Regions from separate parts of the Kitasatospora sp. NPDC048298 genome, predicted to be linked through region 2. Evidence: predicted binding sites of a transcription regulator. Region 2 holds the regulator's gene; each other region holds the start of a gene.
What was found. Region 2 encodes HrcA, which represses chaperone genes, less so after heat shock. Its sites were predicted from a motif close to TTNGCACTCNGNNNNNCNGAGTGCNAA; they were not measured.
Positions count from the first base shown of each region.

Region 1: a site for HrcA is predicted at 1,243-1,269, ahead of ACGF0D_RS10390 (FmdB family zinc ribbon protein). Genes of this name have one in related genera too.
Region 3: a site for HrcA is predicted at 1,722-1,748, ahead of groES (co-chaperone GroES). Genes of this name have one in related genera too.

Region 1 covers NZ_JBICYZ010000009.1:97,420-100,690, reverse strand. Annotated here, with positions in the region: gene mscL (large conductance mechanosensitive channel protein MscL) at 1-340, opposite strand, end outside; gene ACGF0D_RS10395 (hypothetical protein) at 371-643, opposite strand; gene ACGF0D_RS10390 (FmdB family zinc ribbon protein) at 920-1,231, opposite strand; gene ACGF0D_RS10385 (MFS transporter) at 1,358-2,773, opposite strand; gene ACGF0D_RS10380 (potassium/proton antiporter) at 3,118-3,271, opposite strand, start outside.
Region 2 covers NZ_JBICYZ010000038.1:22,909-26,179, forward strand. Annotated here, with positions in the region: gene htpX (zinc metalloprotease HtpX) at 1-798, opposite strand, end outside; gene hrcA (heat-inducible transcriptional repressor HrcA) at 1,084-2,118, shown strand; gene dnaJ (molecular chaperone DnaJ) at 2,194-3,271, shown strand, end outside.
Region 3 covers NZ_JBICYZ010000007.1:101,625-104,895, forward strand. Annotated here, with positions in the region: gene ACGF0D_RS08630 (polysaccharide deacetylase family protein) at 1-73, shown strand, start outside; gene ACGF0D_RS08635 (SAM-dependent methyltransferase) at 49-1,245, opposite strand; gene ACGF0D_RS08640 (hypothetical protein) at 1,304-1,639, opposite strand; gene groES (co-chaperone GroES) at 1,890-2,195, shown strand; gene groL (chaperonin GroEL) at 2,313-3,271, shown strand, end outside.

The DNA.
Region 1 (3,271 bases), on a different contig from region 2:
CGGCGGCGGACTTGCGGTGGGCCGCCAGCTTGTTCATGGGCAGGATCAGAACGAAGTAGACGACCGCCGCGGTGATCAGGAACTGGAGCGCGGCGCTGAGCACGGATCCCCACAGGATGAGGACCCCGGACGTGACCTCGCCGGTCGGGCTCACCTCGCAGGGCCCCTTGAGGCAGGAACTGTAGGACGCGAGGTCCTTCGCTCCGAAGACGCCGACGATCGGATTGATCACGCCTTTGACGAAGGCGTTGATGATGGCGGTGAAAGCCGCGCCGATGACCACGGCCACGGCGAGTTCGACGACATTTCCACGCAGCAGGAATTCCTTGAAGCCCTTCATGCCGCCTCGAACGACGAAGCCGCATTCCGGTTACGGGTGATCTTCCAGAGTCTCGGATTGACAACCCGTCCGGACCAGCGAGCCCCCGTGCGGCGGCGGCAGACCCGCCCGCGCGGGCCCCAGCGCCAGCGCCGCCGCCGTTGCGAGCAGCGCCAGCGCGGGCACCCCGGCCCGCCGTCGCACCGCGCTGCGCCAGCGGTGCCACCCGCCGCACCCGCGCCGGATCGGTGGGAAGCTCGGCAGCTCCTGCCGGGGCGGCACGGCGGGGGCGGGCAGCGGAAGGGAGAAGCTCACGGTCGTCATCGACGCACCTCCGGGTGTCGGCGGGCCGGCCCCTCGCGGACCGGACGAGCCACACGATGGGCGTTTCCGTCGAACTCCGGAAGTCCTTTCCCCAGGCCTGTGGACAACTCGGCCCTGTGGACGAGTTCGTCCACCCACGAGAGTGATGCGGGCCGGTCCGGCTTGACCGGATGCCCGTGCGGAGGCATGCGGAAAGGCCCGCCGCCCCGCGCGGAAGCGGGGTCGACGGGCCTTTCCGAGGACTGCGGGCCGTCCGGGCCGATGCCGGCGCCGAGGTCAGCTCGCGGCCGGAGCCGGGCTGGACGAGGTCGAGGAACCGGAGCCCGACGACGACGAAGACGAGGTCGTGGACGTGCTGGACGACGTCGAAGAGGTCGACGACGACCCGGCGCCCACCGAGCTGCTGGAGGAGGAGCGGCTGTCGGTCCGGTAGAAGCCGGAGCCCTTGAACACGACGCCCACGGCCGAGAAGACCTTGCGGAGCCGTCCCTGGCAGTCGGGGCACGTGGTCAGCGCCTCGTCGGTGAACTTCTGCACCGCCTCCAGGCCGCTGCCGCACTCGGTGCACTGGTACTGGTACGTGGGCACTTGTCTTCCTCCTGGCACTCTCGCCTGATGAGTGCTAACGATGGTCAATGATGCGGTATTCCGCGGGATCAGTCCAGCGACTCCGGTGTGAGATGGGCCGGGCCCGGCCGCCGGACCGCCGCCCGCTCAGCCCTTGGCCGCGCCCACCAACCGCCCGACACCACCGCGCTCCGTCGAGCCGGAGCCCGAGTCGGAGCCCGAGCCCGCGCCCGAACCGCCGGTCGAGCCGGAGTCCGATCCGGCACCCGAGCCGTCGGCCGGAACGTCCCCCGGCGCCACCAGCAGGTGCCGCAGCGAGAACAGCGCGACCAGCCCCAGCCCCGCCCCGATCACCGGCACCAGGAACCCGGTCGAGGGCCCGTGCCCGTCGATCAGCCGGCCCGCCGCCATCGAGCCGACGGCCAGGCCGAGCCCGATGGCGCCGGTCAGCCAGGTGAAGGCCTCCGTCTTGGCCCCGTCCGCGACCAGCGTCTCGACCAGGGTGTAGCCGCTGATCAGGGTCGGTGCGATGGCCAGCCCGCAGACCAGCCCGGCGACGGTCAGTGCGACCAGGTTCGGCATCGCCCACAGCACCGAGCAGCCCAGCACCAGCAGCGCGTAGCTGATCAGCATCCGCTGCTGCACCGGTCGCCGCCAGGCGACGACGCCGTACAGCACACCGGCCAGCATCGAGCCGCCGGCGAAGATCCCGTACACGGTGCCGCCGGCGTCGTGCTGTCCGACCGAGTCGGCGAAGGCGTTCACCGACACCTGCATGCCGCCGAACACCGCGCCGACCCCGAGGATGGACCCGGCCAGCAGCCGGACGCCGGGGGAGGCGAGCGCCGAGGCGCGCTTGGTGCCGGGCTGGGGCACGATCCGGGCCGGGGCGGTGCGCCGCTGGGCGGCGAAGGCCAGGCCGCCGACGAGGGTCAGCCCGGCCTCGGCGACCAGGGCGGTGGCCGGGTTGGCGAGGGCGGCGATGCCGGAGGCCAGGATCGGGCCGACCACGAAGGTGAACTCGTCCGTCACGGACTCGAACGCGAACGCGGTGCTCACCCGGGCCGCGGAGGTCTCGGAGGCGCCGTCCGCGGTGAACCTGGCGACCCAGCGGGCCCGGACCATCGCGCCGACCTGCGGCACGCTCGCACCGGCCGGGACGGCGGCCAGGAACAGGCTCCAGGCGGGCGCGTGGCCGAGCGCCAGCGCGATCAGCACGCCGACCGAGACCGCGTGCACCAGGACGGTCGGCACGAGCACCGCGGCCTGGCCGTAGCGGTCCGCGAGCCGCCCGGTCTGCGGCCCGATCAGGGCCTGGGCGACGGCGGCGACCGCGGTGACCGTACCGGCGGTGCCGTACGAACCGTGGGTCTGGGTGACGAGCAGCAGGATGCCCATGCTGAGCATCGCGTACGGCAGCCGCGCGACGAGGGCGGGGAACAGGAACGTCCAGGCCCCGGGGGTGCGCAGCAGCTCGCCGTACCCGACACGGGCGGGGGCCGGAGCTGCGGGGGTGGTGGCCGCGTGGTCCGCGGCGGTGTCGACCGTTCGGCGCGCCGTCACGGTCGGTCCTTCCTGCTGCCTGGTAGCGCGGCAGGGCATGGTGGAGCCCCGACGGCGCCGAGAGTCGTCCTCTCGCGCGTCGACCGGGGTAGATACCGGGTCGGGCCGGCCTGGTGGCCGGGGACCGGACCGCGGCCGCCGAGCGGTCGCGCCAACTCTGCGTCAGGCAGATGCTGGGGGTGGTCTAACGATGGTTATACGGCTGGTGGGGCCAGCATACAGTTACGCGCGTAGACACCGCCAGCCGCCCCCGCCCCCCGACTCCCGCCCCCCGGCTCCTGGGCGGAAGGCCCGGGAGCCGGGGGGTCGGGGAGCCGGGGCCCGGGAGCCGGGGCGGCCCAGGCTCACCGCCCGTTCAACCACCCCGCGAGCTTGCCGCCCTTGTCCACGGCCCGCAGCCGCCGCTCCGCCGCCGCGCCGACCTCGTCCGTGGTGACCACCAGCAGCTCGTCCCCGCCGCGCAGCACCGTCGCCTTGTCCGGCACGAAGGAGTTCCCC
Region 2 (3,271 bases):
GTTGTACGGCTGCGCCTGGCGCAGGTCCTTGGTGGGGATGGCCGCGATCTGCCCGGTCACCTTGGTGAGCGCCGAGGCCAGGGCGCTGGGCCGGCCGGTGAGCTGGGCGGCGGCCCGGTCCGCGGCCAGTTCGCGGTAGCGGGACAGCAGCCGGGTGAGCAGGAAGCTGATCGCGTAGACGACGATCGACACCAGCGGGATGATCAGCGCCAGGATGGCCGCGTTCTGGTCGTTGTTGTTGCGCCCGCCGCCCATGAACCCGCCGTAGACGGCGATCCGGGTCATCGCCCCGGCGAGGACGCCGAGGAAGCCGGCGATCGTCATCACCGCGACGTCCCGGTGGGCGACGTGCGACAGCTCGTGGGCGAGGACGCCCTCCAGTTCCTCCGGCTCCAGCCGGCGCAGCAGCCCGGTGGTCACGCAGACCACCGCGTTCTGCGGGTTGCGGCCGGTGGCGAAGGCGTTCGGCATGTCGTTGTCGGCGACCGCCACCCGGGGTTTGGGCATGTCGGCGAGGGCGCAGAGCCGGTCGACGGTGCCGTGCAGCTGGGGGAACTGCTCCGGGGACACCTGGCGGGCGCCCATCGCCCGCTCGGTGATCTTGTCGCTGAACCAGAACTGGGCCACGAACAGCCCGCCGGAGATCAGGACGATCAGTGGCCAGGCGCCGCGCAGCAGCGCGATCAGCAGGCCGGTGAAACCGACGTACAGCAGCCCGATCACGAACATCGTCGCGACCATGCGGCCGGTCAGGCCGCGGTCGGGCGCGAAACGGGTGTGCTGGCCCGAGCTCGACATCGCTTGCTCCTCCGTTCGCCGTCGCTTTCGATGCTGCCACCCGGACGGCTTCCCGGCACCACTCCGGCGCCGGGAGGATCGAACCGGCGGGGCCCCGCGGGCCGTGTCCGGAACTGCGGGGAGGATCACCCCGGTCGGGCCGTTCCTGCCACAGGACCCGGGCCGTACACTGGCAGGTACGGTTCTGGCACTCGTACGTTCAGAGTGCCAAGGCCGAGGGCCCCTGGAACGGCCCGCAGCGAGGGACACGGTCGGACGACGTGCGAGGACGGAGGTGCGTGCCCCATGGCCGGTGAGGTCCGCCAGCTGGACGAACGCAAGCTCGCGGTGCTCCGCGCGATCGTGCAGGACTACGTGGGCACCGAGGAGCCGGTCGGCTCCAAGGCCCTGGTGGAGCGGCACAACCTCGGGGTCTCCCCGGCGACCGTCCGCAACGACATGGCGGCGCTGGAGGAGGACGGCTACATCCACCAGCCGCACACCAGCGCCGGCCGCATCCCCACCGACAAGGGGTACCGCCTCTTCGTCGACAAGCTCGCCGAGATCAAGCCGATGACCGCCCCCGAGCGCCGGGCCATCCGGCACTTCCTGGACGGCGCGGTGGACCTGGACGACGTGGTCGCCCGCACCGTGCGGCTGCTCGCCCAGCTCACCCGGCAGGTCGCGGTGGTGCAGTACCCGTCGCTGACGCGTTCCACCGTCCGGCACATCGAGCTGGTGGCGCTGGCCCCGGCCAAGGTGATGCTGGTGCTGATCACCAACACCGGCCGGGTCGAGCAGCGGATGGTCGACTGCCCGGGCCCGGTCGGCGAGACGGTGCTGGCGGACCTTCGGGCCCGGATCAACGCGAGAGCCGTCGCCCGGCGCCTCCCGGAGGTCCCGGAGCTGCTGGAGGAGCTGCCGGCGCAGTTCGAGCAGGCCGACCGGCCGACCGTCAGCACGGTCCTGGCGACGCTGTTCGAGACGCTCGCCGAGCAGAACGAGGAGCGGATCATGCTGGCCGGTACGGCCAACCTGACCCGCTTCGGGCACGACTTCCCGCTCACCATCCAGCCGGTGCTGGAGGCCCTGGAGGAGCAGGTCGTCCTGCTCCGTCTCCTGGGTGAGACCGCGGACGCCGGGATGACGGTCCGGATCGGGCGGGAGATCGCCTACGAGGGGCTGAATTCCACCTCGGTCGTTTCGGTCGGCTACGGTTCGGGCGACGAGAGCGTGGCGAAACTGGGTGTGATCGGTCCGACCCGGATGGACTACCCGGGCACAATGGGGGCGGTGCGAGCGGTGGCGCGGTACGTGGGCCAGATCCTGGCCGAGTCCTAGCAAGGGCCGCCGTCGGGCCTCCGACGGCGGCGTCCAGTCGCAGCACTACTACAGGCGGAACAAGCGGAGCATTTGGTGGCCACGGACTACTACGCGGTACTCGGCGTCCGACGGGATGCGGGGCAGGACGAGATCAAGAAGGCGTTCCGGCGCCTGGCACGCGAACTGCACCCGGACGTCAACCCGGACCCGAAGACGCAGGAGCGGTTCAAGGAGATCAACGCCGCCTACGAGGTGCTCTCCGACCCGCAGAAGCGTCAGGTCTACGACCTCGGCGGGGACCCGCTGTCCCCGGGCGGCGGCGGTGCGGGCGGCTTCGGGGCCGGCGCGGCGGGATTCGGTTTCTCCGACATCATGGACGCCTTCTTCGGCGCCGCGGCCGGCCAGCGCGGCCCGCGCTCGCGCACCCGCCGCGGCCAGGACGCCATGATCCGGCTGGAGATCACCCTGGAGGAGGCCGCCTTCGGCACCACCAAGGAGCTCCAGGTCGACACCGCCGTCACCTGCACCACCTGCAGTGGCGAGGGCGCGGCCCCCGGCACCTCGGCGCAGACCTGTGACATGTGCCGCGGCAAGGGCGAGGTCTCCCAGGTCACCCGGTCCTTCCTGGGCCAGGTCATGACCTCCCGCCCCTGCCCGCAGTGCCAGGGCTTCGGCACCGTCGTGCCGACCCCGTGCCCGGAGTGCGCCGGCGACGGCCGCGTGCGGGCCCGCCGCACCCTGACCGTCAAGATCCCGGCCGGTGTCGACAACGGCACCCGGATCCAGCTGGCCGGCGAGGGCGAGGTCGGCCCCGGCGGCGGCCCGGCCGGCGACCTGTACGTCGAGATCGCCGAGACCACCCACAACATCTTCCAGCGGCGCGGGGACGACCTGCACTGCACCGTCACCATCCCGATGACGGCGGCCGCGCTCGGCACCCAGGTGCCGCTGCAGACCCTGGACGGCCTGGAGGAGGTCGACATCCGGCCCGGCACCCAGTCCGGCCAGTCGATCCCGCTGCACGGCCGGGGCATCACCCACCTGCGCGGCGGCGGCCGGGGCGACCTGATAGTGCACGTCGAGGTGAAGACGCCCAGCAAGCTCGACGCCGAGCAGGAGGAGCTGCTGCGCCGCCTCGCGGTGCTGCGCGGCGAGGAGCGCCCGTCCGGCC
Region 3 (3,271 bases), on a different contig from region 2:
GCTGGCCCGGATCCAGGAGCAGGGCTTCTCGGTGGCCCGGCTGGAGGACTACGTCCAGGCGCCCGCGTCCTGAGCAGCCCGTACGGGCTGCCCCAGCATCATCAGCGGTCCGTGGTCGGTGCGGCTGAGGATCACCGTGACGGTGTTCGGCCCGGAGGGCTTGAGCTGGCGGCGCAGCTCCTCCGGGGTGATCGCCATCCCGCGCTTCTTGATCACCACCGTGCCGACCGCGCGCTCGCGCAGCAGCGCCTTCAGCTTCTTGATGTTGAACGGCAGCACGTCGGTGAGCTCGAAGGCGTGCGCGTACGGGGTGGCGACCAGCTCGTCCGAGGTCAGGTAGGCGATCTTCGGGTCGATCAGCCGGCCGCCCACCTGCCCGGCCACCTCGGCCACCAGGTGGGCCCGGATCACCGCGCCGTCCGGCTCGTACAGGTAGCGCCCGACCGGGCCGGCCGGCGGGTCGGGCAGGTCGCCGCCGGTCAGGCTGGCGCCCTGCGGCAGCAGGGTGGCGCGGTGCGGGCTCGCGGCCCGGGTGCCGAACCAGAGCACCGCCTCCTTGACGTCGCCGTGGTCGGAGACCCACTCGGCCTCGGCGTCCTCGGGCACGGCCTCGTGCGGGATGCCAGGGGCCACCTTCAGGGCGCCGATCGGGGTCCGCCGGCCCGCCTCGATCGCCCAGGAGAGCGGCGGGGCGTACGCCTCCGGGTCGAACACCCGGCCGCGCGAGGTGCGCCGGGCCGGGTCGGTGAACACCGCGTCGTAGCCGGTGACGTCCACCTCGGCGACGTCCGCGCAGCGCACCTCGACCAGCTCGGCCAGGCCCAGCGCGGCGGCGTTGGCCGCGATGGCGGCGCAGGCCGCCGGGTCCTTGTCGACGGCCAGCACCTCGATGCCCGCCCGGGCCAGCGCCAGCACGTCGCCGCCGATGCCACAGCACAGGTCCGCCAGCCGCCGTACGCCGAGGTCGGCGAACCGCCGCGCCCGCCACTCGGCGACGCTGCGCCGGGTGGACTGCTCGACTCCGTTGGGCGTGAAGTACATCAGGTCGGCGTCCGCCCCGAACTTCGCCCGCGCCCGCTGCCGCAGCCGCGCCTGCCCGAACGCCGCCGACACCAGCTCCGCCGGGTGCTCCCGCCGCAGGCGCGTCGCCAGCGCCAGCTCCTCCTCGGGGGTGAACTCGCGCAGCTCGGCGAGCAGGGCCTGGCCCTCGGGGGTCAGCAGCGGCTGGAGGTTCTCGGTGTCCACGGGGCCATTCTCGCCGGTCGGCCGGGGAGGAACGCGATCACGATCGCGCCGGGCGTCGTCACCGCCACAGGACGCCCGAGGAGAAGACCGCCGGCAGCATGAGCGGGGAGAGCGCTGCGGTGACGGGGAGGAGGCGGTAGCCGGACCGCCGGGTGCGGAAGGCGACCACGAGGCCCACGGCCAGGGTGACGACCGGGGCAGCCAGCATCCCGATGCCGAGGAAGGCCCAGATGAGCCCGTCCCCGTCGTCCCCGTGGCCGGGGCCGCTGCCGAGGCAGACGACGAAGGAGAAGACGACGAACGGCAGCGCGGCTCCCAGCAGCGGCAGTGCCAGCAGGGAGAGCGCCGCGTCCTTGAGCCTGGACGGGTCGATGCGGGCCGGGATCGGAGTCATGGCAGGGAGTCTGTCGGGGCGGGCGGCGTCGCACATGAGTACGGCTACTCATCCGCGGAACCGGGGGCCCCAGGGCGCGCCGTTGGCACTCTGGTTGACTGAGTGCTAACACGGCCCTATGGTCGTCCTTGGCACTCCCCACCAGGAGAGTGCTAACGCGACGACGCGTGTCTGACCCCCGCGACGGCAGGCCCGCAGGATCGCCCCTACCCGTTAGAAAACCCCGTAATCTCCGAAGGGGAGCTCGGACGTGACCACCAGCAGCAAGGTTGCCATCAAGCCGCTCGAGGACCGCATCGTGGTCCAGCCGCTCGACGCCGAGACCACCACGGCCTCCGGCCTGGTTATCCCGGACACCGCCAAGGAGAAGCCCCAGGAGGGCGTCGTCCTGGCCGTCGGCCCGGGCCGCTTCGAGGACGGCCAGCGTCTGCCGCTCGACGTCGCCGTGGGTGACATCGTCCTGTACTCGAAGTACGGCGGCACCGAGGTGAAGTACCAGGGCGAGGAGTACCTGGTGCTCTCCGCCCGCGACGTTCTCGCGATCATCGAGAAGTAAAGACGTCCCGACCCGCCCCGGATCCGTGTCCTCCGTGACAGTGGCCCGGGGCGTGGTTGTTGGTTCACGTAGTTCGGCGGCCGGTGGGCCGGCCGCAGCCCCGAGGGAATAGGGAACATGGCGAAGATCCTGCAGTTCGACGAGGACGCCCGCCGCTCGCTGGAGCGCGGTGTCAACAAGCTGGCCGACACCGTCAAGGTGACCATCGGCCCCAAGGGCCGCAACGTCGTCATCGACAAGAAGTTCGGCGCCCCGACCATCACCAACGACGGTGTCACCATCGCCCGTGAGGTCGAGCTGGACGACCCGTACGAGAACCTTGGCGCGCAGCTCGTCAAGGAGGTCGCCACCAAGACCAACGACGTCGCGGGTGACGGCACTACCACCGCCACCGTGCTGGCCCAGGCCCTGGTCAACGAGGGTCTGCGCAACGTCGCCGCCGGCGCCGGCCCGGCCGCCCTGAAGAAGGGCATCGACAAGGCCGTCGCCGCCGTCTCCGAGCACCTGCTGTCCATCGCCCGCGAGATCGAGGGCAAGGACGACGTCGCCGCCGTCGCGTCCCTCTCCGCGCAGGACACCCAGGTCGGCGAGCTGATCGCCGAGGCGATCGACAAGGTCGGCAAGGACGGTGTCATCACCGTCGAGGAGTCGAACACCTTCGGCGTGGAGCTGGACTTCACCGAGGGCATGCAGTTCGACAAGGGCTACCTGTCGCCGTACTTCGTCACCGACGCGGAGCGGCAGGAGGCGGTCCTGGAGGACCCGTACATCCTGATCAACCAGGGCAAGATCTCCTCCATCCAGGAGCTGCTGCCGCTGCTGGAGAAGATCCTCCAGGGCGGTGCCTCCAAGCCGCTGCTGATCATCGCCGAGGACGTCGACGGCGAGGCGCTGTCGACCCTGGTCGTGAACAAGATCCGTGGCACCTTCAACGCCGTCGCCGTCAAGGCCCCGGGCTTCGGCGACCGCCGCAAGGCGATCCTCGGCGACCTGGCCGTCCTGACCGGTGGCCAGGTCATCTCCGAGGAGGTCGGCCTCAAGCTCGACCAGGTCGGCCTGGACGTGCTGGGCACCGC